DNA from 2 places in the Lysinibacillus sp. PWR01 genome. Region 2 is predicted to be linked to the other one. Evidence: predicted binding sites of a transcription regulator. Region 2 holds the regulator's gene; the other holds the start of a gene.

Region 1 (15,589 bases), on a different contig from region 2:
CTATCAAAAATCAACAAGAAAGCGCTCCAAAACATCTGTTAGTGAAATAAAGCGATTAGAAAATTTACAGCGTCAGGAGGAACCCGAATTTTATTTTGCCTCCCCTACCAAGCAAAAGGCTTCATCCATTGCACCTCGACCAGCTTTTTTACAGGAACAACAGTTAACAGGTGCTGAAATTGGTACCGCTGTGCACACAGTGATGCAGCATGTCCCTCAGTTTGGTTTTGGTCATATCAATGATGTAAAGGGCTTTGTAGAGGATTTAGTCGCAAGGCAGCTTTTAACAGAGGCAGAGGGTATGGTGGTTCCACAAGCGAAGATTTATCATTTCTTTGAGACAGAAATAGGGCAACGCTTTCAACGGGCGAGTCAAATACGTAGGGAAATGCCATTTACCATTAGTAGAATCGATGAAGATGGCGATGCTCAAATTGTGCAAGGGATTATTGACTGCTTATTTGAGGATGAATACGGTAATTGGGTCTTGTTGGATTATAAAACGGATCGTATACAATCTCATTTTGCGCAGGAGCCTGCCCTGTCAAAAGAAATACTAGGTCGTTATGCCGTACAGCTTCGTGTTTATAGTGAAGCCATTGAATCCATTTTACACATCAAGGTGAGCGATAAAGTATTATATTTATTCGATAATGAACAGATCATACAGGCATAAAGAGCTTGTTATGGGAAAAGTAGGGCTTATTTGTCCTGCTTTCACCATAGCTACTAGTCAAGAGGAGGCTATTTTGTGGAGTTAAAACCGACAATGTTGCAGGAACGAATGGCAACATTAGATATTTTACGAGGTATTAGTTTAGTAGGTATCTTACTTGTAAATATGTATACCTTTTATTTGCCAATGCCGCATATTGATTTGGCATCATGGTTTACAACCCCATCGGATATTGTGTGGCAGAAAAATATAGATATTTATGTGCAAGGTAGCTTTTACCCGCTCTTTGCCATGCTATTTGGTTATGGACTGGCTATGCAGTGGCAGAAGGCTCAGAGTCGTGAACAAAACTTTTATACGCTAGGGCTTCGTAGACTGTCCATCCTTTTTGCCTTTGGTTTTGTCCATGCTGTGCTAATTTGGTGGGGCGACATATTAATGATGTATGCATTTTGTGGCGTTTTTTTAGTGCTTTTACTACGTTTGAGTCCTATCTGGCTATTAGCTAGTGCTTTGATCATTAATGGCTTGATGCAAGTTTTTATGCTCTTTGTGGTAGGGATTGTTAATTTTAATACAAAAGTAGATGACTACTTAGATATCGTATCAGTAGAGAAGGCCATCACGGCTTATGGGACAGGAGACTGGGTAGATGCCTTTATGCAACGCTTAACAGATTTATCGACGCAGGCAGGCATCGAGATGTGGTTTGTCGCACTGTTCACCATTTTACCGTATATGTTAATAGGTGCCGCTGCCTCTAAATGGCGTTTAGTAGAACGAGCTAAAGAATTGAAGTGGTTATGGCTGACATTAGCAATTGCCGGATTGGTCATCGGAATTGGTATGAAAAGCTTATCTATTATGTTTACAAGAACTTATTTACTAGATTATTTAAAGGTATACATAGGGGGTCCAATGCTATCGGTGGGCTATATCGGGGTTATTGTGTTACTTTGCTTAATGCCAATTGTGCCAAAGCTACTTAGTCCTTTTGCTAAAATTGGGCGCATGTCATTAACGATGTATATCCTTCAATCGATTATAGGCACTTGTTTATTCTATCAATTTGGTTTTGGCTGGTATGGCAAAGTAAGTGTGGAAACTGGGGTATTAATTGCTATTGGCATTATTGTTGTACAAATGATCATAGCAGAAATTTGGCTATCTAAGTGGAAACAAGGGCCGTTAGAGGCAATATGGCGTAAATTAACATATAAGCAAAAGGTGGAAGTACGTTAATATATTCCTCTTCACATGCATATTTTAAGAAGATATAACAACTTATAAAAATGTTGTCGCAAAAATGAGGTAATTTCTATCATATTGTTGTATTATGTAGAAAAAAGAAGGAGCTCTTTCAATCATGAAAATTTTATCATTCAAATTAGGTGGACATGTAAGCTTTGGACCAAAAGTAAAAAAAGAAGAAGCGGTATGGGACGTACTCGCTATTCAAAATGAACTTCAAGTTCTCCCTTCTTTTTCAAGTTCAATCGTGGATGGCATTGCTTTAGGCTTTGATTTTGTGGAACAGATTCGTAAATTAGTAGAGGCAGCAGAAAAATCAGATAATGCTAATAGTTTTAAACGTGAATTTACAGAGATTGAATGGCTTTCACCAATTCCACGTACACCTAAAAATATTATGTGTATTGGTAAAAACTATGATGAACATGCGAAGGAAATGGGTGCAGAAGCAGCACCAACGGATTTAATGGTATTTACAAAATCACCAACTGCAATTGCCGCTGATGGACAAACAATTTCTATTCATGCTGATCTTTCTTCAAAAATGGATTATGAAGGTGAGCTAGCTATCGTTATTGGGAAACGTGGCAAAAACATTCCTAAAAATTTAGCATTTGATTATGTATTTGGCTACACAATTGCCAACGATGTAACAGCTCGTGATTTACAAGAGAAACATAAACAATTCTTCTTGGGTAAAAGCTTAGACGGTACTTGCCCTCTTGGACCATACCTTGTGACAAAGGATGAAATTCCAAATCCACAAGACTTAACAGTTGTTACAAAGGTTAATGATGAAGTACGTCAAAACGGCTCTACGAAAGATATGATGTTCACTGTTGAAACACTAGTATCCATCCTATCAAAGCATGTGACATTAGAGCCAGGAGATGTTATTTTAACAGGTACGCCAGCAGGAGTTGGCAAAGGTATGAACCCGCCACAATTCTTAAAAGCTGGAGATACAGTAAAAGTATCCATTCAAGGAATCGGTACATTAGTCAACCATTTTGAATAATGATGATATCAATCCGCGGGAGTCCATACTCCGCGGATTTTTTACTTCTTTAAGGGAAGGTAACAGAAGTTAAAGCTGTTAGATCTAACGATGTAGAATCTTAATTGATGTAAATTATGTGAACACTATTGTAATATTTGAAACCCTTTCCATCGCATGGTAGGATAGAGTTTGATAGAAAAAGAATGAGGTGGGACAAACATGAGTTTTTTAACTAGCCAAACGCATTTGCATATTACTACGTGGGTAGTGGCTATTGTTATCTTTTTAATTGCGGCACTAATGGGTAAGCAATCAAAAGGCTTACATATGACATTACGTCTGTTTTATGTATTAATAATCATCACAGGTGGAGCATTATTTATCGAGGCAATGGACTATGGTCAAGGTATGCTTTACGGTTTTAAATTCTTAGGTGGCATACTTGTAATTGGTATGATGGAAATGGTATTAGTGCGCCAAAAGAAAAATAAACCAACAGGTATGTTTTGGATTTTATTTGCAGTATTCTTATTAATCACTTTGTTCCTAGGATTTAAACTACCAATGGGTCAAGATTTCTTAGCATAATGATTTAAAAGTCGTGAAGTAGTAGTTGCTTCACGGCTTTTATTTTGTAACCGAAAATGAAGACGTAATTGACACCTTTTTGCCGTAATTCATTTCGCATTTTCGCAAAATCTTTGGAAAAGATAGCGACGTGACTGAGTTATTTGGTAAAATGACGATGATTGGTTTGAAAGAGAGGGAATAACAGTGAAATTTAAGAAGTGGATAAGTGCAACGGCTGCATCACTTTTATTAGCAACTTCATTCGTAACTACTATACCAGTAGCCCATGCGGATGAATCAGCGACTAGAACGATAGCAGAAGAGAGCATCTATGATTTACTCGTTGACCGTTTCTTTAATGGCTCGGGCACAAACGATTTTGATACAAATACGCAGGACCCTTCGAAATTTGCGGGAGGCGATTTTACAGGTTTACAGGATAAACTGAAATTTATCGGTGAGATGGGCTATACGATTGTTTCCATTGGACCTATTTTTTCTACAGAGAAATACGATGGTTCAATGCCAACAAGCTATACTACAATCGAACGTCATTTTGGAACAACGGAAGAATTCCAAAGTATTGTAGAGGCCTATAAAGCTAAAAATATGTCTATTATGGTTGATTTTCCACTTACAAATGTGAGTCCAAATCATGAGTGGGCAAAGGATGCTTCAAAAGCAGATTGGGTTGCATCTACGAATAATGGACAAGTACAGTGGGATTTAGCGAATAAAGATGTGCAAGAGGCACTTATTCAAGCAGTAACTGAATTTGTTTCTACATATGACATCGGTGGTATTCGTTTAACAAATATTGCAGGGGCTGATACAGCGTTTATCAATGCAATGATAGCCGCATTAAAAGAGACAAAATCGTCCCTTTATGTCATTGCTAATGAAGAAAGTGATGCTGACTTTGATGCAACTTTCTCACCTGTAACGGCAGATATCTATCGTAATATGTTTAAAAACGTGGATATGGATTCCTCTAAATTAATGGAACCTTTTACAGGAGAAAAACCGACACAAATTATGGTGGATTCGCTTGAAACTCATCGTTTTACATTCGACTCTGCTAATGAAAATATGTTCCCACCTACACGCTTAAAAATGGCGATGGGTGCTTTATTTATGCTACCAGGAATTCCTGTCGTACAATATGGTACCGAAATTGCTATGAATGGGGAAGCCAAACCAGATACACACCAGTTTTACAACTTTAAAACAGATGAAGAACTGATTGATTATATTAAAAATGTTCAATCTTTACGTAATCAATCAGCTACTTTGCGTAATGGTGATTTTGAAGTCATTACAAATGAAAATGGCCTTCTTGTCTTTACACGTACTTCTGATGAAGAAAAGTGGGTAATCATGGTTAATAATACTGGTAAAACACAACGCGTCGACTTAACGCCTGAACAACTTGGTGAAGGGAAAATGTTGAACGGGATTTTACATGAGGAAAAAGTTCGTATAAATGAAAAAGAAGTTTATCCTGTTATTTTAGACCGAGAAATGGTCGAGATTTATCAGGTTCGCAATGATGAAGGCTTAAACACGCCCTATATGGTGGCTTTAGGCTTAGTATGGTTGATCTTTATTGGTTTTGTAGTCATCATCATTAAACGAGGAAAAGTTCGCCGTCAGGAACAAGACGTCCAACAATAATAGCACAACGAAAAAAGCATGCTAGGAGCCATCCTAACATGCTTTTTATTAGCCTTCAAAGCTTTTATTTGTGAAGAAAATCGCAATAGTCCCTGGACCTACATGTGAACCAATTGCGGAGCCAATCATAGTAATTTGCACAGCTTGAGGTGAAAAACGCTCCTGGATAGAGGCTTTTGCTTCATTTGCAAAGGCAGCATCATCACTATGGCTAATACCTACGATTTTATTTGTAAAGCTGCCGCCACGCTCCTGCATTAAATCTAACATACGATTAAGTGCCTTTTTTCGACCGCGAGACTTTTCAATCGGTACAAGTTTGCCATCTTCTACATTTAAAATAGGTTTAATACTAAGTAGGCCACCTAAAAATGCACTGGCTTTGGATACACGACCACCTTTAGCAAGGTAATCTAAATCCTCTACTGTAAATAAATGCTCGACCTGAGGTGCAAGGGTATTTATTTTAGATGCCGTATCTTCTAAGGATACGCCCATATTTCGAAGTCGAACAGCTTCTTCCACGACAAGGCCATGTCCTAATGAGGCGCATTTAGAGTCGATAATGACTAGTTTTAAGGAAGGGTACTGCTCAAGTACTTGATTGCGAATCATTTGAGCAGTACTATATGTGCCTGATAATTCCGATGAAAACGCGATATAAATGCCTTCTTCATCATTTTTGGCTAGTTCCTCAAAATACTTCAAAAACAGCTCAGGTGACACTTGTGATGTTTTTGGCTGAGCACCTTGACGTATCGCATCATAAATCTCTTTGGAATCAATTGAAATCACATCTTCATATTCTTTGTTGTTCAATTGCACTCGTAAAGGGAGTAGCACGACATCATTTTCTTCATAGTAAGACTTCGGTAGATCACATCCACTATCTGTAAAAATCTTCATTCTCTTGTCCCCCTAAATTCAACTTACTTTTCAAGCTTTTTAACTTTATTCAGTAGATACTCACTTTAGATAAATGGAAGGGGTACCACTGAATAAAGTTAAACTGGTAAAAATGGAATGTTAACTTGAACTTACTACTTAACTATGATAATTTCAAGCGTTCAATGAGTATTTTTGCAATTCCATCATCATTATTCGTTGCAGTTATTTCATTAGCAATGTTTTTAAGACTTGAGATACCGTTCCCCATCGCTACGCCAAGTCCAGCATATTCAATCATTTCTAAATCATTGTCTTCATCGCCAAACGCGATGATGCGCTCACGTGGGATACCTAAATCTTTTGCTACATGCGCTATACCAACAGCTTTATTTAAGCCCCGACGCACAATTTCAATAATATGAAGAGGTGCGCCCCATCGACGATGCTCGATGACTTCAGCATGCACCGCCTGTAAATGATCACGTATAATAACCGAATTTGCTTCATTTGCCTGAATCAGCAAACTTGTGGGATTTTCTAAGAGATGTGTGTATAAATCCCCAAGTGTAATTTTGGGATTTCCCATATTAAAAATATTTAAGATACGATCATCTTCTGTGTGAACATAAATATCATCTTTTACCTCAGCGATAATATTTTCATACTCATAGCTATTAATAGAATCAACGACATCATGTACAACACTTAAATCAATCGGTGTGTGCATATGTTGCCAAGAGATATTTTTAGGATGATGCACATATGCGCCATTAAAATTGACAATGGGTGTAGTGAGCCCAAGCTCATGATAATAAAGATCGCTTGCACGGTATGGGCGCCCCGTCGCAATCATCACTTGATGCCCTTGTTCCTTAGCCTGCAATAATGTTTTTTTCGTTTTTGCTGTAATTTGTTGTTGATCTGTTAATAAAGTTCCATCTAAGTCTAATACGATTAAATGCGGTTTCATAGCTCGTTGCCCCTTTCCTATAGTTTGAATAGTATCTCTTTGTCTTACATTCGTCAAAATTTTGTCACAGTGAAAAAAGTTTGCTAACATAAAGATGAGACAAGAGTTGGGAGTGACAATAATGTTTGTAGAAAAAGAAGTGTGGGGAACTATTCCTTTATTACATATACATACAGACAATATGAATGAAGAAACCCCGGTAGTGATTTTTTTGCATGGCTTTATGAGTGCAAAAGAACATAACTTACACTATGCATACCAATTGGTGCATAAAGGGGTGCGTGTCCTATTGCCAGATGCAAAATTTCATGGTGAGCGTAGCGAAGGCCTAACAGAAATGCAAATGAACTTAAATTTTTGGGACATTGTTTTAAATTCTATTCATGAAGTGCAACAATTATATGATGAATTAAAGAATAAAAAATTATTAGCTAGTCATAATATTGGCATAGCAGGTACTTCAATGGGTGGCATCGTGACATCAGGCTGTCTGAAGCTTTATGATTGGATACAAACAGCTGCAATATGTATGGGCGCACCTGGTTTTATTAAATTGGGTGAATATCAATTACAGCAATTTGCTAAAAGCGGAGTAAACTGGCCTATGTCAGAGGAAGATGTAGAAAAAATTAATGATATCCTTGCTAAATATGATGTCAGTCTAACACCAGAAAAATTCGCAGGTCGCCCTGTATTCTTTTGGCATGGTGAATTAGATAAAACAGTTCCTTTCAACGAAACGTATAAATTTTATGAAACATTACGGGAATACTATCAAGCAAACCCTGATTATTTAAAGTTCATGGTGAACAAAAGAGCTGGACATGCCGTACCGCGTGACGGTATGCTAGCAGCAACAGAATGGCTTGCACAGCATTTGGCATAACAGGATGCATCTGCTATGATAAGGTTAACACTATGATGGAAGGAGAAATACGAATGGATCAAGATATGAAAGACAGCATGTTTGGTGCTTTAGAAAATGTAATTGACCCTGAGCTTGGCATTGATATCGTCAACTTAGGTTTAGTATATGATGTGGATTTAGATGATGAAGGTGTCGCAACTGTTACAATGACCTTGACATCGATGGGCTGTCCACTTGGACCAGTCATTGTGGATCAAGTAAATACAGCATTAGGTGAACTTCCTGAAGTGAAAAGTACAAATGTGAATATTGTATGGAATCCACCTTGGTCAAAAGATAAAATGTCACGCTATGCAAAAATGGCATTAGGTGTACGTTAAAATGTAATATTAAACCCTGCTTATTCAAAAATAAGCAGGGTTTTTGCTTGTAACGAAATTAATCGATACGGCATATTTGTAATGGACAATTTTCACAGGCAATTTCATTTTTTAAAAATTGTAAATCATGAATGGTAATAAATCCTTTATCAAAAGTGATAATCTCATGTTTTTTTAAATCATTCAGCATGCGATTGATCATTTCACGACTTGTTGCACACAAATTCGCAATTTCTGTATTGGTTAGCTGAAAATCAATAAAAATGGAGCCATTTTCTAAAGGTTTACCATACGTATTGGAAAGTCGAATGAGCGTTGAAAATAGAGCACCTTTTTTACCGTTTAACACTAAATCGCGCAAACGACTTTGATGCTTTAAGTTTTCTGTTTGCAACCACTTCATATATTCCACCATAATTGTCGGCTGCTCTTCTAGTAAATGCTCCAAAGATTTACGACTCAAAACATACAGCGTAGAGGGTTCTAAAACTTTGGCAGTCATCGAATTATAGACGAGATTACAAAATAATGAACCTTCTCCTATTATACTGTCAGGACCACAAATACGAATGGTTAATTCCTTGCCAGTTTCGGATTCTTGGCTAATCGAAATAACACCTGATTGGATGTAATAAATTTCTTTTGCCCGTTCTCCCTCTAGAAAAATTTTATTTCCTTTATTCACTTTGATAAAAACACCGTGCTTTTGAAAAAGATCCTTAATTTTTTCAAACATATTATCCATTAAAACCATATCTCCAACACATCGCTTTCTTTTTGTAATAAATGGCGATTATTACAAAAGGATAGTGGATTTCGATACTAAAACATAGAAACATATCATTATTATAACGTAGATTTCCATAATAAGTGAAAAAATTTTAGTGCAATTTCTTTGCTAAGCATTGTCGAGTGATGTAAAATAAAGTTAGTCAAAAAAGGTCAAACTTTTTTAAATGAATAAGATTGGGTATATAAATAATGAGAAACATGAAAGTAAAGGAGTGCTAGCTATGCAATTTCAACAAACAGACAATAAAAAACCATTAGAGCAATTTGGACGTAATTTAATTGAAGAAGTGAAAAATGGCAAGATGGACCCTGTTATCGGTCGTGATGAAGAAATCCGAAATGTCATTCGTATTTTAACACGTAAAACGAAAAATAATCCTGTATTAATAGGTGAACCAGGAGTTGGTAAAACAGCGATTGTTGAAGGTTTAGCACAGCGTATTGTAAAAGGTGATGTACCAGAAGGCTTGAAAGAATGTGTGCTATATGAACTGGATATGAGTGCGCTAATCGCTGGTGCAAGCTATCGTGGACAATTTGAAGAACGCTTAAAAGGTGTGCTAAAAGAAGTAAAAGATTCAGAAGGACAAATTATTCTATTTATTGATGAAATTCATACGATCGTAGGCGCAGGAAAAACAGATGGCGCTATGGATGCAGGAAATATGCTAAAGCCAATGCTAGCACGTGGTGAATTACACTGTATTGGTGCTACTACTTTAGATGAATATCGTATGTACATTGAAAAAGATCCCGCGTTAGAACGCCGATTCCAGCAAGTACTAGTGCGTGAGCCTTCTATAGAGGATACAGTATCCATTTTACGTGGCTTAAAAGAACGCTTTGAGTTGCATCATGCCGTACGTATTCATGACAGAGCCATTGTTGCGGCAGCAGAACTATCCAATCGATATATTACAGAGCGTTTTTTACCTGATAAAGCGATTGATTTAATTGATGAGGCTTGTGCAATGATACGTACGGAAATTGATTCCATGCCACAGGAGTTAGACGCAGTCACTCGTCGTATTATGCAGCTAGAAATTGAAGAACAGGCATTACGTAAGGAGAAAGACGAGGCAAGTAAAAAGCGTCTAGAGCAATTACGTGAGGAATTAACAAAGTTAAAAAAATCCTCTGAGGGCATGCGACAACAATGGGAAGCAGAAAAAGAAAAGCTTCACGATATCCAGAAAAAACGGGAAAAATTGGATAAATATCGTCGTGATTTAGATGAGGCGGAAAGTAAATATGATTTAAATAAAGCTGCTGAATTACGTCATGGTAAAATTCCGACACTTGAAAAAGACATTCAGGCACTTGAAAAGGAATTAGAGAACGGTGCAGAATCTCGCATTTTACGTGAAGAGGTAACAGCAGATGAAATCGCTGCGATCGTTTCACGTTGGACAGGAATTCCTGTTACAAAATTAGTGGAGGGTGAGCGTGAAAAACTCTTACGTTTAAAGGATACATTGCATGAACGTGTGGTTGGGCAAGATACAGCTGTTCAATTAGTGACAGAAGCCGTATGGCGTGCACGTGCAGGCATCAAAGATCCACACCGACCTATTGGTAGCTTTTTATTCTTAGGCCCAACTGGTGTAGGTAAAACAGAACTTGCCAAGGCACTTGCTGCACAGTTATTTGATTCAGAGGATCACTTTATTCGTATTGATATGAGTGAATACATGGAGAAACATAGTGTGTCCCGTCTTGTTGGTGCTCCTCCAGGTTATGTAGGCTATGAGGAAGGTGGACAACTAACAGAAGCCGTTCGCCGAAATCCTTATTCTGTGGTGCTACTAGATGAGATTGAAAAAGCTCATCCTGATGTGGCGAATATTTTACTGCAAATTTTAGATGATGGTCGCATTACAGATAGTCAGGGACGTATGGTGAATTTTACAAATACAGTGGTCATTTTAACTTCGAATATTGGTTCTAGCTATTTAATGGAAGCAAAAGAAAATGATGCCGCTGTGGAGGACTTAGTTATGACGGCCTTACGACAACATTTTAAACCAGAGCTATTAAACCGAATGGATGATATCATCTTCTTCCATGCTTTATCTACTAAACATTTTACAGCGATTGCTTGGAAGTATGTGGAGCAATTGATTCAACGTGTGGCAGAGCAAGAAATTACTTTATCTGTCGAGCAAGAAGTCATTGATTGGGTAGTACAGCAAGGCGCAGATGCCCAGTTTGGAGCAAGACCACTAAAACGCTTTGTACAGCGACATATCGAAACAGCCGTTGCTAAAGAACTCTTACGCGGAGAAGTTTTACCAGGGGAGATATTGCATGTAAAAATGCGTGATGGCCAATGTGTTGTGGAGAAATAACAGAAAAAACCTGTTCGGCATGAAGCTGAACAGGTTTTTTCTAGCTGAATTAATGATGGTCTGCAGCTTCTGGTGTAGGGTCGTTTGGAATGATTGCTCCAATAATAAAGATAAGGATGGAGAATACAACCGAAACGATTGCCCCAGTTTTGAAATCAAATGGTACACCAAGTACAGAGCTGACTACGTAGTTTAACATAGAAACTAGTAGGAATGACCATATGAACGTTACGATATATTGCATTAATTTCACCTCAACCGAACTTTTTTCATCATAAGGTTTTACTCATATTCATTATCATATCATAACATAAATCAAAAAAAAATGAACCATTTATGTGAAACATGGCGATTTTGTCACAACAAATATGAGTTTTTGTATTTTATATTTGGTGGTGTTAAAGTATTTAGGAATGGTTCTGAAATAGGGGAATGCGCTCCTAAGCTGGTGAAAAGCGCTCAGAAATAGTGGAAATCCGCTCCTAAACGGATAGAAAGCGCTCCAAAAAGGGAGAACCCCGCTCAAAGGTGGAGAGAAAGCGCTCTAAAAAGGGAGAACCCCGCTCAAAGGTGGAGAGAAAGCGCTCTAAAAAGGGAGAACCCCGCTCAAAGATGGATGGAAAGCGCTCTAAAAAGAGAGAACCCCGCTCAAAGATGGAGAGAAAGCGCTCCAAAAAGGGAGAACCCCGCTCAAAGTAGGATAAAAAGCGCTCCAAAAAAGAAGGGCCCCGCTCCTAAATGGAGAGAAACCGCTCCAAAATAGGTGAACCCCGCTCTAGGTTCACTAAAAGCGCTCCAAAAACTAAAGAAACTGCTCAACAAGGATAATAAACCCTCTAAAATAGAAGGCCCTCATTTCATCAAATTCCTTCACCTCGATAATCAAACAACACCACCCTCATACACATAAAATTTAAATCATCTTGCGTCTTTCCTTTTGTATGCGTTATAATTATGACCAGTTACTAATAATTGATAGTAAGAAAGCTGAGGGGTTGCTATATGAACGCTGGTATTATAGGAATAGGCAAATATGTTCCTGAGAAGGTCGTTACAAATTTTGATTTGGAAAAAATAATGGATACTTCGGATGAATGGATTCGTACTCGAACAGGCATTGAAGAACGTCATTTTGCGGCAGATGATCAGGAAACTTCAGATTTAGCAGTAGCTGCTGCAAAAGAAGCTATTGCAAATGCGGGGATTACGCCTGAGGAAATTGGTTTAATTCTTGTAGCAACTGTCACACAGGATCAAAATTTTCCAAGTGTAGCTTGTATGGTTCAGGAACAACTCGGAGCAGTGAATGCTGCAGCGATGGATCAAGCAGCAGCATGTGCAGGATTTATATATAGCTTAGTGACAGCAAAGCATTTTGTTGAGGCAAATGCTTATAAATATGTCTTAGTAGTAGGTGTAGAAAAGCTGTCGAAAGTCGTTGATTGGGAAGATCGTAATACAGCTGTATTATTTGGCGATGGTGCTAGTGCAGCTATCGTTGGGCCAGTATCTGAAGGTAGAGGTATTTTATCATTCGAACTTGGTGCAGACGGTACAGGCGGAAAGAATCTTTACTTATCGAAGCAAGACACAATTGCGATGAATGGTCGTGAAGTGTTTAAGTTTGCTGTGCGTCAAATGGGTGAATCGGCTGTTAATGTATTAGAAAAAGCGGGATTAACAAAAGAAGATGTTGATTTTTTAGTGCCGCATCAGGCAAATATACGAATTATGGAATCTGCTCGTGAACGATTAGAGCTACCACCAGAAAAAATGTCAAAAACGATTCATAAATACGGAAATACTTCAGCAGCATCTATTGGGATTTCCTTGGTAGATGAGCTCGAAGCAGGTAAGATTAAAGAGGATGATTTATTAGTCCTTGTAGGTTTTGGTGGCGGCTTAACATGGGGTGCCGTAGCCATGAGATGGGGAAAATAAGTAGGAAAAATGCTTGAGGGGAGTAAGACAATGAGTAAACGACGAGTAGTAATTACAGGAATTGGCGCAGTTACACCACTAGGAAATAACATCGAAGAAACATGGGCAAACATTAAAGCTGGTAAATCTGGCATAGGTGAGCTGACACGTTTAAATAAAGATCTTTTTGCAGCAAAAATCGCAGCAGAAGTGAAGGACTTCGATATTGAAAAATATATTGATCGTAAAGAAGCACGTAAAATGGATCGTTTCACACAATACGCATTAGCTGCTTCCATTATGGCAATGGAAGATGCACAGCTAACAATTGATGAAGAGCTAGCTCCACGTGCAGGTGTATGGATTGGCTCTGGTATCGGTGGAATGGAAACATATGAACAACAATTTTTAACATTCCAAGAGCGTGGTGCAAGACGTGTCAGTCCATTCTTTATTCCAATGATGATTCCTGATATGGCTTCGGGTCAAGTTTCTATTCACTTTGGTGCAAAGGGGATTAACTCTTGCTCTGTAACGGCATGTGCTTCGGGTACAAACTCTATTGGGGATGCCTTTAAAGTAATTGAACGTGGGGATGCAGATGTCATGATTTCGGGTGGTGCTGAATCACCAATCGTAACAATGGCTGTGGCAGGCTTCTGTGCCAATACAGCTTTATCATTAAATCAAGACCCACAAGCAGCATGTCGCCCATTCGATAAAAACCGCGATGGCTTTATTATCGGAGAAGGTGCAGGTATCGTTATTTTAGAAGAATATGAACATGCAAAAGCTCGTGGTGCCAAAATCTATGCTGAAGTTTTAGGTTATGGTGCAACAGGTGATGCACATCACATTACGGCTCCAGCTCCAGAGGGTGAAGGTGCAGCACGTGCGATGACGCAAGCATTAACAGATGGTGGCGTAGAGCCATCACAAGTTGATTATATTAATGCTCATGGTACGAGTACGCCATACAATGATTTATTTGAAACACAAGCTGTTAAAACTGCTTTTGGTGAGCATGCGTATAAGCTTGCAATGAGCTCTACAAAATCGATGACGGGTCACTTATTAGGAGCAGCTGGTGGTGTGGAAGCGATTTTCACAGCATTAGCCCTTAAAGAAGGGATTTTACCACCTACAATTAATTTAAAAGATCCTGATCCTGAATGTGATTTAGATTATGTTCCAAACGAAGCAAGAGAAGCAAGTATTCAATACGCAATGAGTAATTCTCTTGGTTTTGGTGGTCACAACGCAAGTCTTCTATTCAAAAAATATGAAGCCTAATATGTAAACATAAAAAACGTCAGCCGAATTTAAATGGCTGACGTCTTTTTTTATAGTTTTGTGAATAAATGATAAGTAAGAAGAAATAGAAAGGATGCCACTACGATGTTTCGTCTCTTTTTATTTTTAGTAAGTTATGGCTTAATGATCCTCTCAGTAGGGAATCTCATATTGTATTTAAATTACCGCACACTAGGTTATTCATGGAAGGTTGTTTTCAAGTTTATTTTTCAAACAACAGAATTTTATATGGCGGTAGGAGCCTGTATTATCATCTGTGCAGTTGTGCTTGATCTAGGCTTTGATCGCTCCTCAGACAAGCCGTAAGTTTAGCGACGTGCGCGACCAAGACCCATGGCATCTTCCATACGTTTTAATGTAGCACTGGCAATCGCATTCGCTTTTTCAGCACCCTCATCTAGAATGACATCTAATTCGGATGATTCTACTAAATGATAGAATTTTTCTTGAATAGGTGTTAGGTGTTCAATCACTGCTGTTGCTACACCTTGCTTGAATCCACCATACCCAATTCCCTCATATTTTTTGACTAAATCTTCAATCGCTATACCTGAAATAGCCGATTCGATTGTCAATAAATTTGAAACGCCTGGTTTATTTTCCACATCAAATGCAACGATACCGTCAGAGTCTGTAACGGCTGATTTTATTTTTTTCTCAATTTCTTTCGCCGTATCTAATAAACGGATTGTCGCTTTCGTATTTGGATCTGATTTACTCATTTTCTTTGTTGGCTCTTGTAAGGATTTAATACGAGCGCCTGCTTTTGGTAGTTGAATTTCTGGAATCGTTAAAACATCACCAAAGCGTTTGTTAAAGCGTTCTGCTAGGTCACGAGTCAGCTCGATATGTTGCTTCTGATCATCGCCGACAGGAACAATATTTGTGTTATAAAGTAGTATGTCTGCAGCCATTAAAGGTGGGTATGTTAAAAGAGC
Region 2 (15,589 bases):
CGGCATGTACCATCATAAGTTGGAGCTGCTACACCTCTTGCTTTTTGTTCTTCACGAGATGCTTCAAGTTTTTCAGAGGAACAGAAACACTTGTAGGCTACACCTTGCTCTAATAGTTTTTCAGCGTGCTCTTTATAAATATCAAGACGTTCCATTTGACGATAAGGCGCATAAGGTCCACCAATATCAATGGACTCATCATATTCAATACCTAACCATTTTAGGTTATCTAGCTGAGATGCTTCTCCGCCCTCTACATTACGTTCAATATCCGTATCTTCAATACGTACAATGAATTTACCGTTATGATGTTTTGCATATAAATAATTGAATAATGCTGTACGCGCTCCACCGATATGTAAAAAACCTGTTGGAGATGGCGCGTAACGAACGCGAACTTCTTTCGTCATAATTAAAAGCCTCCTAAATTTTCGATCAAAAAATTGACTTTGTTCATTTTACCACTCTGTTACAGGAAATAAAAGCGGAGTTCATCCACATTTATTTCTTAATCAAAAGAATCGTGGCCATTGCCGCTATACCTTCCTCGCGACCTGTAAAGCCTAATCGTTCGGTTGTTGTTGCCTTAACATTTACTTGTGAAGGCTCTGCGTGTAATAATTCAGCAATGCGCTGTTGCATCTGTCCAATATAGGGTGCCATTTTAGGACGTTGTGCCATAATGGTACAATCCACATTACCTAGAGCATAACCCTTATCCTCAACAATTTTCCAAATGTACTCTAATAATTTTGCTGAATCTGCGTCCTTAAATGCAGGGTCTGTATCTGGAAAATGACGGCCAATATCCCCTTCTCCAATTGCTCCTAGAGCTGCATCTGTGACAGTGTGTAAAAGAACATCCGCATCAGAATGTCCTACTAATCCTTTTTCATGCGGAATTGTAATGCCACCAATAATTAATGGACGCCCTTCTTCAAATGCATGTACGTCAAAACCTTGTCCAATTCGAAACATATTCATCTTCCTTTAATTAATATTTATCATTATCATATCAAAGTTTGCCAAAGGGTGTTTGAAAAGCGCTTTAATAATTATCCTTCTCTAGCAGTAATGGGCAGTTTAGAAAGTTATACTCCCTAGACTGCCCAACATTTTTTAAATATGATACTCTATATTTTTCATTTGACTGTTGCTAATATTCGGTGATGGCTGTGAATTGTAAACACGTGAATAAGGGGGAACAGAATGTGTTAGCCAAATATTACTCCCTAAGACGGAATCGTGCCCAATCGTCGTCTCGCCCCCTAAAATCGTAGCACCAGCATAAATGACAACATTGTCAGCAATATTCGGATGACGCTTAATGCCCTTAATCGGATTACCGTTTTCATCTAACGGGAAGCTTAGTGCACCTAATGTTACACCTTGATAAATTTTCACATTCTTTCCAATAGTACAAGTTTCACCGATGACGACCCCTGTTCCGTGGTCAATAAAGAATGATTCTCCTATGGTAGCCCCCGGATGAATATCGATACCCGTTAATCGATGTGCGTATTCTGACATAATACGAGGTACAATTTGTACGCCCATCTCATATAGCTCATGTGCGATTCGGTGAATATAAACAGCCACAATAGATGGATAGCTTAGCAAAATTTCCTCTGTGGATAGAGCTGCTGGGTCACCATTATATGCCGCTTGAATATCTGTTTGTAACACTTGACGAATGGCAGGAAACCGATTAATCAAATTCATAACAATTTTGTCTGCTTGTTCACGGCAATACTTCTCGCAATTGGCAGGATCACTGTCCTCCATATTATAAAACAATACTTTTTCGATAATATCCCGTAAATCTATTGCTGTTTCTCGCAGCTTATTACTGCAAACTACGTTCACTCTTGTTTCATCAATAGGTCTTTTCGTATAAATGCCAGGAAACAGCACCTCATGGAAATTATCTATTATTTTTATAACCCGATCCCGTCCATCAAAGCCTATTGAGTTGTCAACGTCGATGTACTGTTTATTTATACTTGTTAATGAACCTGTAATTTCGGGAACCTTTTGATTTAACCATTCATTTAATGACACAATAAACACCCCTCACATCTTTTTCATCTATTCTATTACCTTATTAAACATATATCCACTATTTCATTACACGTAAGACGATCACATGGATAAAACCCAATTTATTTAAGCCACTACCAACTTTCGTCCACTTCCCACGCCTCCGTTTCTCATTCGACTATCCGTATATCATTATCGTACTTATATGAATTGACATATTTCGAAACAAAGATGTAATTTTACGAATCACAACATATAAAAAGACTATTCATCCTCAACACTTTCGAATGAATAGCCTATATAAATAATATTTCTTAAAGATTGAACGATTCACGCTTACGCAAGATTGCCTCACCAAATACTAGATCTTCTTGTGTCGTCATTTTTACATTTTCATAACTACTTTCTACGATGTGTACTTGGTGTCCAAGACGCTCCATTAGCATCGCCTCATCTGTCCCAAGAAAACCTACTTTTTCAGCTACGTCCTCCGCTTCCATAATTAACTCAAAGCGGAATGCTTGTGGTGTTTGTACCATCCATAGGCTTTCGCGATCAACCGTTTCCTCAATAATGCCATTCGTTGATACTTTTTTCATCGTGTCTTTCGCACGAACCCCTGCAATGGCTGCACCGTGATCATGCGCGTTCTGTACAAGCTTTGCAATGATATCATGCGTAATAAACGGACGTGCTGCATCATGGACAAGCACAATATCTACCTGTTGCATCTCTTTCATGCATGAATGAACTGAATGCTGACGCTCAGCCCCCCCATCAGGTAAACCCTTCACTTTCGTAATCTCAAACTGCTCTAGCAGCTTTTGAATATATGCACGTTCTTCTGGTTTAACGGCAAGCCAAATACCTGTGCAGGAGGGATCTTGTTGAAACACTTCTAGCGTGTGTATCAGAATAGGTTTCTCCAAAAGTTTTAAAAATAATTTATTTTGCCCTGCACCCATACGCTTCCCACTTCCTGCTGCAGGTAGAACTACTTCATATTGCATTTTCCCACATCCTAATCGTCCTTCGGCTTAGCAAATATCATACGACCTGCTGATGTTTGCAGCACACTAGTAACTGTAACTGTAATTGCCTGTCCGATATAACTACGACCACCTTCAACAACAATCATCGTTCCATCATCTAAATAGGCAACTCCCTGATTATGCTCTTTGCCATCCTTTATAACCACAACCTGCATATCTTCACCTGGTATGACCACAGGCTTCACTGCATTCGCTAAATCATTAATATTTAATACTTTTACATGATGGAGCTCACAGACTTTATTCAGGTTAAAATCATTCGTAACAATTTGTGTGTCGTTACCCATTTTTTTCGCAAGACGTACAAGCTTTAAATCTACCTCTTGTACATCTTCAAAATCCTCGTCCGTAATTTCAACTTTTGTCTTACGCTCATCTTGTAATTTTTTTAAAATATCTAAACCACGCCGACCTCTTGTGCGCTTTAATGTATCGGAAGAATCAGCTATATGCTGAAGCTCAGTGAGCACAAATTGGGGTACAACTAGAACGCCTTCGATGAAACCTGTTTCAGAAATATCAGCAATACGACCGTCGATAATAACACTTGTATCTAGCAATTTGTAGCTCCCACGAACTTCTTGAAGTTCAGCACCTTCAGCAGCTTTTTTCTTCGTATTGGTACTACGTAATGTAAAAAGCTGTATGAGCTCATCTCTTTTTCTAAAACCTAGACGGAACCCTAAATACCCTAATACAAATGACAGGATAATTGGAAGTACTTCCGTAATAACAGGGAATGGTACACTATCAATGGCAAAGCCTAAAAAGTAAGCGACAATCAACCCAATTATTAAACCAAACGTACCAAATAATAAATCTCCGATAGGAACCTTAAACAGCACTTCTTCCATCCAGCTAATGAGCCTTACAAAGTAATCGGAAAATGCAAAAGATAGTGTAAACAGTAAAAGTGCGCCTAGAGCTACTGATACATAAGGATTATCTAGCCAAGGATTAGATGATAAATGAAGCAATTCGTATAATGGCGGTAAGAAAACAAGGCCCAATGCTCCTCCAATCAGTAAAAACGCAATTTGAACAAATTTTTTCACAAGCTGTCACCTCCTAATTGTTAGTTAAGATTATACATAGTTTACGGTAGAAAATCTTTCATGAGCTCAGTCAAAATCTCATTATTTTTGATGTTGTGAAACAAGAATAGGTCAGTTAGACATAATTTTACAAACTTCTATTTTAGTACGTATAAAATGACAATCCTTTATCCCTTCATCAGCTATTATTTAGGACGATTATTCCTTTATTTGAGTTTCCGATATGATCTTCAAAAATGAAGGAAAATGCATGTCAGAATGATATCCAACATGCACACTTTCTTTTACAACTCTCTAAAACAAGCATTTAATGCATCTTTTATCGTCTCTACGCCAACAATTTCAATTCCCTGTGGAAATTCCCAGCCCCCAATATTCGAAGCTGGAATGAAAGCTCTTTTAAATCCAAGCTTCGCTGCTTCAATGACTCGCTGCTCTATACGTGACACTCGGCGGACTTCACCTGTCAGCCCTACCTCACCAATAAAACAATCGGTTGCACGCACTGCCTGATCCTTAAAACTAGATACAATGCTCGTCAACACCGCTAAATCTATTGCTGGCTCATCCAATTTGACACCACCAGCAACTTTAATATATGCGTCCTGAGCTTGTAGCATGAGGCCCATACGCTTTTCCAGTACAGCCATTAGCAATTGTACTCTGTTTTGATCGACACCCGTTGCCATACGTTTAGGATAGTTAAAGCTTGTAGGTGTAACTAAGGATTGAATTTCCACAAGAATTGGTCTTGTCCCCTCCATTGATGCAACAATAGTTGAACCCGCTGCACCCTGTGAACGCTCCTGTAAAAATAACTCTGAAGGGTTTAGAACTTCCTTTAAACCTCCTTGAAGCATCTCAAATATGGCAATTTCATTTGTAGAGCCAAAGCGGTTTTTTTGGCTCCGTAAAATACGATGATTATGATGTCTTTCCCCTTCAAAATACAGTACAGTATCAACCATATGCTCTAAAATACGAGGCCCAGCAATTTGCCCCTCTTTTGTTACATGCCCTACTAGAAAAATAGCAATGCCTTTTGTTTTAGCGATTCGCATAAGCTCTGCTGTACATTCACGAACCTGTGATACACTACCTGGTGCGCTTGTTACTTCTGGATGAAAGACCGTTTGAATGGAATCGACAATGACAAACTTAGGTTTGACTTCATCAATGGTTTGGTTTAAAAACTCTAGGTTCGTTTCGGAGTATATGTAAAGCTCTTGAGAAATCACCCCTAAACGCTCTGCTCGTAATTTAGTTTGACGAATGGATTCCTCTCCAGAAATATAAAGTACGCGATGCCCTTTATTCGAAAGTAATGCGGAAACTTGTAATAGTAATGTTGATTTTCCTATCCCAGGATCGCCCCCAATTAATACTAGAGAACCAGGCACAATACCACCACCCAATACGCGATTGAGTTCGCCCATTTCCGTCGCTACACGGGATTCCTCAGTAGCTTCAACCTGGATAATCGGAATTGCCTTTTGGGTAACTGTAGCAGAATGTTGAAATGCTCCACGTGGACCTTTAGCAACCATCTCCACTTCTTCGACCATTTTATTCCACTCACCACATCCAGGACATCTTCCCATCCATTTTGCTGATTCATAGCCACAGCCTGAACATACAAATTTCGTTTTTTTCTTTGCCAAATTGCTTTCACCTCGAATATTTGTTCTTATCCTTAATTGTACAGAAAAAAAGACAGCTTGGCACTTAAAGCCTCACTGTCTTTCCATGAAATTATTTAGAGATGGATACTCCCTCTTTTTTCTTTACAATGAATTCATTGTTTACATAATCAATGATAACCTGATTACCCTTCTCTACATTACCTTTTAGTAATTCTTCTGATAGTCGATCCTCTACTTGCTTTTGTAATGCACGACGTAGTGGACGAGCACCATATTGAGGGTCATAACCTTCTTCAGCAATTTTTTCAAGTGCTGCATCTGTTAACTCTAACGAAATATCTTGTTCTTTCAAGCGTTTTGTTAATGCATTGCCCATCATTGCAATGATTTCTTTTAAATGCTCTTTATCTAATGCGTGGAAGACAATCATTTCATCGATACGGTTTAAGAATTCTGGACGGAATGCCTTTTTCAATTCTTCTAACATCGTACCCTTCATGTCTTTATGCTTAGACTCTGCACCGCCTACATTGAAACCAAGGCTCTTTTGGTATTTTAATGCATCCGCACCAACGTTTGAAGTCATAATGACCACTGTATTACGGAAGTCTACTACACGTCCCTTAGAGTCTGTTAAACGACCATCTTCAAGCACTTGCAATAGAATATTGAATACATCAGGGTGTGCCTTTTCAATTTCATCTAATAAAACGACTGAATATGGCTTACGGCGAACTTTCTCTGTCAGTTGGCCACCATCATCGAAGCCTACATAGCCTGGAGGTGAACCTACTAAGCGAGAAGTCGAATGTTTTTCCATATACTCGGACATATCAACACGAATCATCGCATCCTCATCGCCAAACATTACTTCAGCAAGTGCTCTTGCAAGCTCTGTTTTACCAACACCTGTAGGTCCTAAGAAGATAAATGAACCAATTGGTCGTTTTGGATCTTTTAAGCCTGCTCTTGCACGACGTATTGCACGAGAAATGGCTTCTACCGCTTCACTTTGCCCTACTACACGTTTGTGTAACTCTTCTTCAAGCTGTAATAACTTCGAAGATTCTTCAGAAGCAATTTTAGCTACTGGGATTCCTGTCCACATTGATACAACTGCTGCTACATCATCCACAGTCACTTTAGATTCGGCTTTACCTTGCTCTTCTTTCCAATTTTTTCGTGTAGCTTCAATTTCATCCTTCAGCTTTTGCTCAGTATCTCTTAGTGCTGCTGCCTTTTCAAATTCTTGACCTGATACGGCTGCATTTTTTTCAGAACGAACATTTTCAAGCTTATCCTCAAGTGCCTTTAAGTTCGGTGGCACTGCGAATGAACGTAAGCGTACTTTAGAACCTGCTTCATCGATTAAGTCAATCGCTTTATCGGGTAAGAAGCGGTCTGAAATATATCTATCACTCATTTTTGCCGCTGCTTCAATCGCTTCATCTGTTATTTTTACACGGTGATGTGCTTCATAACGATCTCGTAAGCCTTGAATGATTAGAATAGCTTCTTCCACTGTCGGCTCATCCACTTGGATTGGTTGGAAACGACGCTCTAAAGCTGCATCCTTTTCAATATACTTGCGGTACTCATCAAGTGTTGTGGCACCAATACATTGAAGCTCACCACGTGCTAAAGATGGTTTTAATATATTCGATGCATCAATCGCACCTTCAGCACCACCTGCACCAATTAATGTATGCAATTCGTCGATAAATAAAATGATGTTACCTGCTTGGCGAATTTCATCCATCACTTTTTTCAAACGGTCTTCAAATTCACCACGATATTTTGTACCTGCAACAACTGTACCCATATCTAGTGTCATCACACGTTTGTCACGAAGGATTTCTGGTACTTCATTATTGATAATTTGCTGTGCTAATCCTTCAGCAATCGCTGTTTTACCAACACCTGGCTCACCAATCAATACAGGGTTATTTTTCGTACGACGCGATAAAACTTCAATCACACGTGTAATTTCCTTGCTTCGACCAATAACAGGATCTAATGTACCTTCACGTGCAATTTGTGTTAAATCACGTGCTAGGCTATCTAATGTTGGCGTATTGGCAGCTTGAGCTGCTTGTTGACCAGATTGTGCATTATCATTATTACCTAATAGCAATAATACTTGCTGACGAGCTTTATTTAAGCCGACTCCCGCATTGTTTAAAACGCGAGCTGCCACACCCTCGCCTTCACGTATAAGCGCCAATAATAAATGCTCTGTGCCGATATAGGAGTGACCTAATTTACGTGACTCATCAACAGATAGTTCAATTACTTTCTTAGCTCTTGGCGTATAGTGAACGATTGGACCGACATCTTCTTTGCCCTTACCAACTAATTCTTCAATTCCAGCTTCAATCATTTGAGGACTAATATCAATGGCTTCTAACGCTTTCGCAGCAATACCGCCGCCTTCACGTATAAGCCCTAATAGTATATGCTCTGTACCGATAGATTCGTGCTTCCAACGAATAGCCTCTTCCTGAGCAAGCTGTAATACTTTTTGCGCGCGTTGTGTAAAACGATTAAACATCATATAAATCCTCTCCTTTTTCCCCATTTATAGGCTTATTCGCATATTCTTGAGATAATGTCTCGCGAAGCATTTCCGCTCGTACACGATCTCGTTCAGCAGGTGGCAGTACCTCACCTGCATAGTGCTGTAAAAAACCTGGTTGCATACAAACAACACATTCATTTAAGGTTGTTTCTTGTATACCATCAATCATCTGTAAATCTACTCCTAGACGAACATTAGATAGGCAAGTCGCGGCTTCCTCACTTGTCAAAATTCTCGCATGTGTAAGGGTGCCTAAAGCTCGATATACTCTATCTTCTAGAGCAAGCTCCGCCTTTTCCATTAATTTACCTCTTGCATGTCGTTCTTTTTGAATAATCTTTTCAGCGACACTTTGTATGTCTGCTAAAATATCTTCCTCTGTCTTTCCAAGTGTAATTTGGTTAGACACTTGATAAACATTCCCTAAATTTTCGCTTCCTTCACCATATATACCTCTTACAGTCATTCCTAAGCGTGTCATGGCATTTATAATTTGATTCATTTGCCCCGTTAGTGTTAGAGCGGGTAAATGCATCATGACGGACGCTCGTAGACCCGTACCAATATTCGTTGGACAACTTGTTAAATAACCAAAAGTATCTCGAAAAGCATACGGTAATACTTTCTCTAGGATACGATCAATCTTATTTGCTTGTTCATAGGCACTTTGAAGTTGAAAACTTGCTGTCATACATTGAATGCGTAAATGATCCTCTTCATTCACCATAATGCTAACGGATTCATCTTCAGAAAGTAGTATAGAGCCCACTTGCTCTTTTTTAGCCAGCTGCGGACTAATCAAATGCTTTTCTACAAGAATTTGACGCTGTAAAGGCGTTAAATCCTTTATAGCAAAATAAGCATAATCATTTTGAAGCGTTGGGCTATCGCTTACAGCATGTGTAACGGCCTGTTCCACCTGCAATGCCTCATTCTCTGAAAAGGCTAATGGAAAACGATACCCATCTAAATTTCGAGCAAGGCGTATCCGTGTGCTAATGACAATATCTGAGTAATCATCTTTGATATGCATCCAGGTTGGCGTCGCACGCTCTAAAAATGATTCAATCATCATGACACATCACCACCTTCAAATTGTAGATGTTTTTCTAGCTCTTTAACTTCATCACGTAGCTTCGCCGCTTCTTCAAATTGTTCTTCCTCTACGGCGGACTTCATACGCTTGCGGATATCCTCTATTTGCTTTTTAATAACATACACATTGCTGCGAGCACCAGGCATTTTACCAATGTGTTGTGGACCTGCCTGAATGCGATTAAAAAGCTTCGGCAAATGTTCACTAAATGTGTCATAACAGCTTGGGCACCCGAATTTTCCCTCTTTTAAAAATTGCTTATACGAAAATCCACATTGTGGGCATGTTTGCTGTTGTGGTTGTACCTGTTGTTTTTCCCCCACCTTTTGCCATGTAGGAGAGCCAAACCAGTTAGACAATAACTGTTGAATAGATACTGGCTCTTGTTTAAACTCTGCATGAAATGGATGGAATTGTGAGGCGCAGACGTCACAATAATGGTGCTCCACCTTTTGCCCACTTTGAACTTGTGTTACTGTAACTGTTGCATTACGTTGTTTACAATGTTCGCATATCATTTCCATCACCTCACTATTTTTGCTGTTCATATTTAATTGTTGTCAGCATTGCTCGCAATATTTTTGATCGAATGACATCTCTTAATGGGAGATGCAAGTCGATCGTGGAGCGATCAATTGCTGCTAACATTAATTTCGCTTCTCGCTTTGAAATTACCTGCTCATCAATCAGTCGATAAACCAAATCTTCTGCCATCGTTTGTGATGCCCCACCTTCAATTTGCCTGAGAACATCGTCGATTAAATCAATCTGTGAATTCGCGCGGACACGTAAAATTCGAATGTATCCACCACCACCACGTTTGCTCTCAACAAGGTAACCCCGCTCGGCAGTAAATCTTGTATTAATGACATAATTTATTTGTGATGGTACACATTGAAATTTATCAGCGATTTCACTACGTTTAATTTCAATATGCCCTTCTCCACCTAATTCAAGTACTTGCTTTAAGTAACCTTCTATGATGTCTGATATATTACGCATTTTAGGAATACACCTCGCTTGCTTCACTGACTTTGACTATCTTTGACTTTCTTTGAGTATATTATACAAAACGCTTGAAAAAAATTGCAATGATTTCGCCCATAGAAAAGTGGAAAGTCTTGAAAATACCTTTTTAAGCGCCGAAAATAACACCTTTTCGATCATTTGTGTACGGTTTTATAATTTCCTCATATACCTAATGTACCCTTATTAGTCATAGAAAAAACGCAAGCATATGCAACTAGCATATACTTGCGTCTATGAAAATTATACCCAACGACCAACAATTGGATAACGCCAAGGCTCATCAGACAATGCTTTTACGATACCGATAATCGGTACAACAAATAGCATAATGCCGAAAATGATTAAAAATGGTAAGCCAATAAGGACGAAGCTTAAAACAACAGAGATAGCAATTAAAACGCCCATGACAATTTGGAATAGCAATGCTTGAATAGAAATTGCCTTAACTTCCTCATCCGAACTAATTAAAAAGAAAATAATGGGCACTAACCATGGCGCAAAAAATGCACTTGCGTGTATGATTACTTTAGACCATTTAGTCTCCATATATATCAACCCTTTCTTTGAACATTATCTATGTTTTATGTACTACTATTTACGGAACTATACCCGCAATAGTTTCACATTAAAAAGGATTTTTTAAAAATTTTTTGAGAGGCTGTGATGAGAGATGGAATTTAACAACACATTAGCAAATGAATATGAAAAGGGAATTCGCCGTACGTTGCCCAGTTATGATGCCATGCTGCGTTTAATACAAACCTTTTATCATTCAAAACTTCCAGAAAATGCTAACATGTTAGTTGTGGGTGCAGGGAGTGGCAATGAAATTTTACAGCTTGCAGAAGGAAGACCACACTGGTCATTCACGGGCATTGATCCATCAGAATCCATGCTTAACATAGCTAAAGAGCGTTTGCTCGCTCTACCTAATAATATGTCATTCCATCAGGCTACAATACTCGATGCTCCGCTGCCCTCCACACAGTATGATGCAGCAAGCTGTATTCTCGTCTTGCATTTTATTCGGGATGATGAAGAAAAGCTGGTGACATTAAAAGAAATAGCAAAATATTTAAAACCTGGAGCACCATTTGTCCTTGTTGCAAAGTATGGTCAGCAAGGCTCTTTAGAAACAGAGCTACAATTTGATTTATGGCGTTCCTATTGGCTACAACATACTAGACTTTCTGTGTCTGATGTAGCAGAGATGGAGAAATCCATTCGCTCTCTTTCTTTTATGAGTGAAGAGGGTATTTTAACACTTTTACAAAGTGCAGGCTTTACAAAACCTTCTAGATTTTTTGCCACTACTTTGTTTGGTGGTTGGGTATGCTTTAAAGAGGAGCACTAACTATATTTTGTAGTAAATAATTTGAGGTGAAAACCGTGATAAGCACCATTGGCATTACAAAACAACAACAACTGTTAAAGGATTTTCCATTAGAAGAGATACATCAGCAAGAATTTGAATGGTATTGGGTTGATTTTAATTGTCCTACAGCCGAGGAAGAATCATTGTTGGATACATTTTTTCACTTTCACCCTCTTGCTATTGAGGATTGCTTAATGAGATTACAGCGTCCGAAGCTCGACTTTTATGATGATTTTCATTTTTTTGTCATTCATCGAGTAAACGAAGAGACGTTAGCTGCGGAGGAGGTTAATATATTTGCCTCCAATAAATTTATCGTAACCTTCCATAAAAGTCCTGTCCCTGAAATAGATAAGGTGCAGAAGATGCTAGAAAACCAACCGAAGAATTGGGAGCGCGGTACCGTATACTTAACGTATCAAACCATTGATAAAATTGTTGATAGTTATTTTCCACTCGTTTACAAAATTGAAGATCATCTAAATGCATTAGAAGGTGAACTTACATACCAAAGCAACGTAAATGCCATGAAGATTGTCTTCGAGTTCCGTAGTGACTTGCTTGACTTAAGACGTACTATTTTACCAATGCGTGATCTTTTATATCGCGTTCTTAATTCTTACCGTTTCTCACTAAAGAAATCGGAAAGAGCTTATTTTGGAGATATCTATGACCATCTACTTAAGCTAACAGAGATGGTTGAATCCAATCGAGAGCTTACAGCGGATATGCGGGATAGTTATATGGCTATGAGTTCTAGTCGCATGAATGGTATTATGATGACTTTAACAATTGTCTCAACAATCTTTATCCCACTTACCTTCATTGCTGGTGTGTATGGGATGAATTTCGATAATATGCCGGAGCTTCATGGACAATATAGCTATTTTATTGTACTTGGGATTATGATTATTATCGTTATCTTTATGTTGGCCATCTTTAAACATAAGGGCTGGTTTAAACTCTTTAAACCATAAAAAAGACTGCTCGTTTTGTTGCGCAAACGAGCAGTTTTTTCAATCTATTAATACGGTCCTCTGTCATCAATTTTATTATCGCCCTGCTGTGGAAATAAAAAGTAGGCTAGTACCCCTGATCCTAAAGATGCGCATATTGTAATTAATAATTGATCAACATCTGGTACCTCAGCATGATAGTTTCGTAGCATATAAACGGAACCAATGGCGACAATCACCATGACTGGAATAACAAATTTAAAACGTTTTTTCTCCATACCATCCCTCCTCCTATTCTTTTTACGTACAATTTTTCTATTACTAAACAGTTCGTATTTTACAGGTTTCCTATTTTAAATTCAAATCTACATCGCTTCACCATTTGGACTAACAATAAAGTAAAAAAATAAAGAAATAACCAATTTTTTAACCAAATATTCAGCAAATAATAGTAAAATAGATTTAATCCCATTTATTTATTAAGTTTACAAACCTAACAAATTCTAAAAGTGCTTATTTACTTACAATTTATTATGGATATTAAGAATGGAGCAAATAATAATGAGTTGGTTTTCAAAAAACAGTAGTTCTAGCTACTCAATTACATTAACACCTGAAAATTTTAAGAGCGGTGTACAATTAGATGTATTGAACCACCCCAATCTTCAAAAACAATTACAACTTTTAAATTTAACACTTGAAGATTTAGCCATCATTAAGCAACTACAGCCTTTAGCTAAAGACTTAATTCCTGAAATGGTGGAGAAATTTTATGTAGCCATTAGTTTGAGCCAAGATTTACTTGATATTATTAATAGAACATCACATATTGATCGTTTGAAGATTACGTTACATAAACATTTAAGTGACATTTTTGAAAGTCGTATTAATGATGCCTACATTGCTGAACGAAAAGCCATTGCTGAGGCCCACGTTCGAATTGGCTTGCAGTCAAAATGGTATATTGCCTCATTTCAGTCACTCACTACTACTTTCGCAAACTTTGTGAACGAAGTAGATATCTCCAAAACAGATGCTATTCGTGCTATAAATGCTTTTTGTAAAATCATTAACTTTGAGCAACAACTTGTGATTGAGGCATATGAAAAAGAGGAAGAACGTATTCGCTCTGCAGCGGATGCAACAAAAAATTCCCTTGTAACGACGATTCAAAGTACTGCAGAGGAGCTTAATGCCATTAGTGAAGAAACGGCCGCATCATTATTAGTGATTTCCTCGCAAACAGATGATATTGCTGTAGCGACCAAGCAAGGATTGAGCTTCGTAGCAGATACACAAGAAAAATCAAGACGGGGCCAACAGCAGTTGAAAGAACAAAATGATTTAATCCAAGTTATTTTGCAAAGTGTCAACGGTCTTGAAGTAACGATGAATCAATTACGTACCTCTTCTCAAAAAATTTCCGAAATCGTTGGGCTTGTTACAGGCATTGCTGATCAAACAAATCTATTAGCATTAAATGCTTCTATTGAGGCTGCTCGAGCTGGAGAACATGGGAAAGGTTTCGCGGTAGTAGCTGAGGAAGTGCGTAAACTTGCTGAAGAAACTAAAAACGCCGTACAAAATGTTTCTCACCTCATTAAGGAAACGGAAAGTAATATTACGACAATGGCTAATTCAGTTGTGAATGTCGATCAAAAAATTCAGCATAGTGTCAATACACAAGAAAGTTTATCCAAGTCATTTAATGATATTGCTGATGCAGTTTCTGGCATTCAACAACAATATGTAAATACATCAAGAGATATTTCAGCCATTTCTAATTTAATTACGGAATTATCGCAAGGGGCTACGCTAGTCTCCTCTTCTTCTGACTCACTCATTAATGTTGTCAATGAGCTAAATATGTAAAAAAAGGGAACTCATTTAGAGTTCCCTTTTTCCTTAATGCGGCAATGCACGTTTTTGTTTACGGTGCTCTCGTCTTGCTGGCCCGGTTTCAAATAAACGCTTTTCTTCATCTGTTTCAGGGTAAATCGAAGGAACTGGTACTGGTTTCCCTTCCTCATTTACTGCAACCATCGTGACAAATGATTCTGTCGTTAATTTTTCCTCGCCAGTCTCAATATTGCGAGAAACAACGCGAACATAAACCTCCATTGAAGAACGTCCTGTAGACGAAACAATACTCTCAATTTCAAGAATATCTCCTACATGTGCAGCGGATAAAAAATCAACCGAGTCAATAGAAGCTGTCACTACAAGACCTTTTGCGTGTTTCATTGCTGTAATAGCAGCAATTTCATCAATATAAGCTAACACTCTTCCACCGAAAATAGAATTGTGATTATTTGTGTCTGGGGGTAATACGAGACGCGATTGAACCGTACGCGATTGGCTCATTGGTACAGCGTTGTTTGGCATAATTCTTGCAACTTCCCTTCTCATGATTTTCTTTCGTCATCGTATCGCAGAAAAAGAGCTGATGCAAATTTAGAACGATTTTTTCATCGAAATAAATTTCATGTCAGTCATTTCCTCTATTGCCCACTTAATTCCTTCACGTCCATAACCACTCATCTTTACACCACCATATGGCATGTTATCTACCCGGAATGTCGGAATATCATTAATAATGACAGCACCAGCTTGTAATTCATCTGCTGCATATAAAGCATCTGACAATATATTCGTGTAAATACCTGCATTTAGGCCAAGGTCCGACTCGTTTACTAGTCGAATTGCGTCGTCTAATGTTTCATATGAAACAATTGAGACGATTGGTGCGAATGTTTCCTGGCAGA

What was found. The regulator CtsR, encoded in region 2, represses protease genes until heat stress. The targets are predictions, from matches to a motif close to ATGGTCAATAAAGGTCAAACA.
Region 1: a site for CtsR is predicted at 9,206-9,226, ahead of ACEVFT_RS11320 (ATP-dependent Clp protease ATP-binding subunit). Genes of this name have one in related genera too.

The regions. Positions count from the first base shown of each region.
Region 1 is NZ_JBHERJ010000054.1:36,885-52,473, forward strand. Features, by position in the region: gene addA (helicase-exonuclease AddAB subunit AddA) at 1-676, shown strand, start outside; gene ACEVFT_RS11275 (DUF418 domain-containing protein) at 752-1,918, shown strand; gene ACEVFT_RS11280 (fumarylacetoacetate hydrolase family protein) at 2,043-2,945, shown strand; gene ACEVFT_RS11285 (YisL family protein) at 3,147-3,515, shown strand; gene ACEVFT_RS11290 (alpha-amylase family glycosyl hydrolase) at 3,702-5,171, shown strand; gene ACEVFT_RS11295 (DegV family protein) at 5,220-6,077, opposite strand; gene ACEVFT_RS11300 (Cof-type HAD-IIB family hydrolase) at 6,220-7,029, opposite strand; gene ACEVFT_RS11305 (prolyl oligopeptidase family serine peptidase) at 7,151-7,915, shown strand; gene ACEVFT_RS11310 (metal-sulfur cluster assembly factor) at 7,969-8,277, shown strand; gene ACEVFT_RS11315 (Crp/Fnr family transcriptional regulator) at 8,336-9,022, opposite strand; gene ACEVFT_RS11320 (ATP-dependent Clp protease ATP-binding subunit) at 9,291-11,417, shown strand; gene ACEVFT_RS11325 (YjzD family protein) at 11,467-11,661, opposite strand; gene ACEVFT_RS11330 (beta-ketoacyl-ACP synthase III) at 12,420-13,358, shown strand; gene fabF (beta-ketoacyl-ACP synthase II) at 13,389-14,630, shown strand; gene ACEVFT_RS11340 (YuzI family membrane protein) at 14,736-14,957, shown strand; gene trpS (tryptophan--tRNA ligase) at 14,960-15,589, opposite strand, start outside.
Region 2 is NZ_JBHERJ010000100.1:16,569-32,157, reverse strand. Features, by position in the region: gene gltX (glutamate--tRNA ligase) at 1-410, opposite strand, end outside; gene ispF (2-C-methyl-D-erythritol 2,4-cyclodiphosphate synthase) at 502-978, opposite strand; gene epsC (serine O-acetyltransferase EpsC) at 1,120-2,061, opposite strand; gene ispD (2-C-methyl-D-erythritol 4-phosphate cytidylyltransferase) at 2,355-3,050, opposite strand; gene ACEVFT_RS23855 (PIN/TRAM domain-containing protein) at 3,062-4,147, opposite strand; gene radA (DNA repair protein RadA) at 4,432-5,808, opposite strand; gene ACEVFT_RS23845 (ATP-dependent Clp protease ATP-binding subunit) at 5,900-8,344, opposite strand; gene mcsB (protein-arginine kinase McsB) at 8,334-9,443, opposite strand; gene ACEVFT_RS23835 (UvrB/UvrC motif-containing protein) at 9,440-9,982, opposite strand; gene ACEVFT_RS23830 (CtsR family transcriptional regulator) at 9,996-10,466, opposite strand; gene ACEVFT_RS23825 (DUF4870 domain-containing protein) at 10,734-11,039, opposite strand; gene ACEVFT_RS23820 (class I SAM-dependent methyltransferase) at 11,164-11,847, shown strand; gene corA (magnesium/cobalt transporter CorA) at 11,883-12,845, shown strand; gene ACEVFT_RS23810 (hypothetical protein) at 12,893-13,102, opposite strand; partial or broken gene ACEVFT_RS23805 (protoglobin domain-containing protein) at 13,371-13,931, shown strand; gene ACEVFT_RS23800 (methyl-accepting chemotaxis protein) at 13,914-14,696, shown strand; gene ACEVFT_RS23795 (acyl-CoA thioesterase) at 14,730-15,209, opposite strand; gene ACEVFT_RS23790 (aldehyde dehydrogenase family protein) at 15,279-15,589, opposite strand, start outside.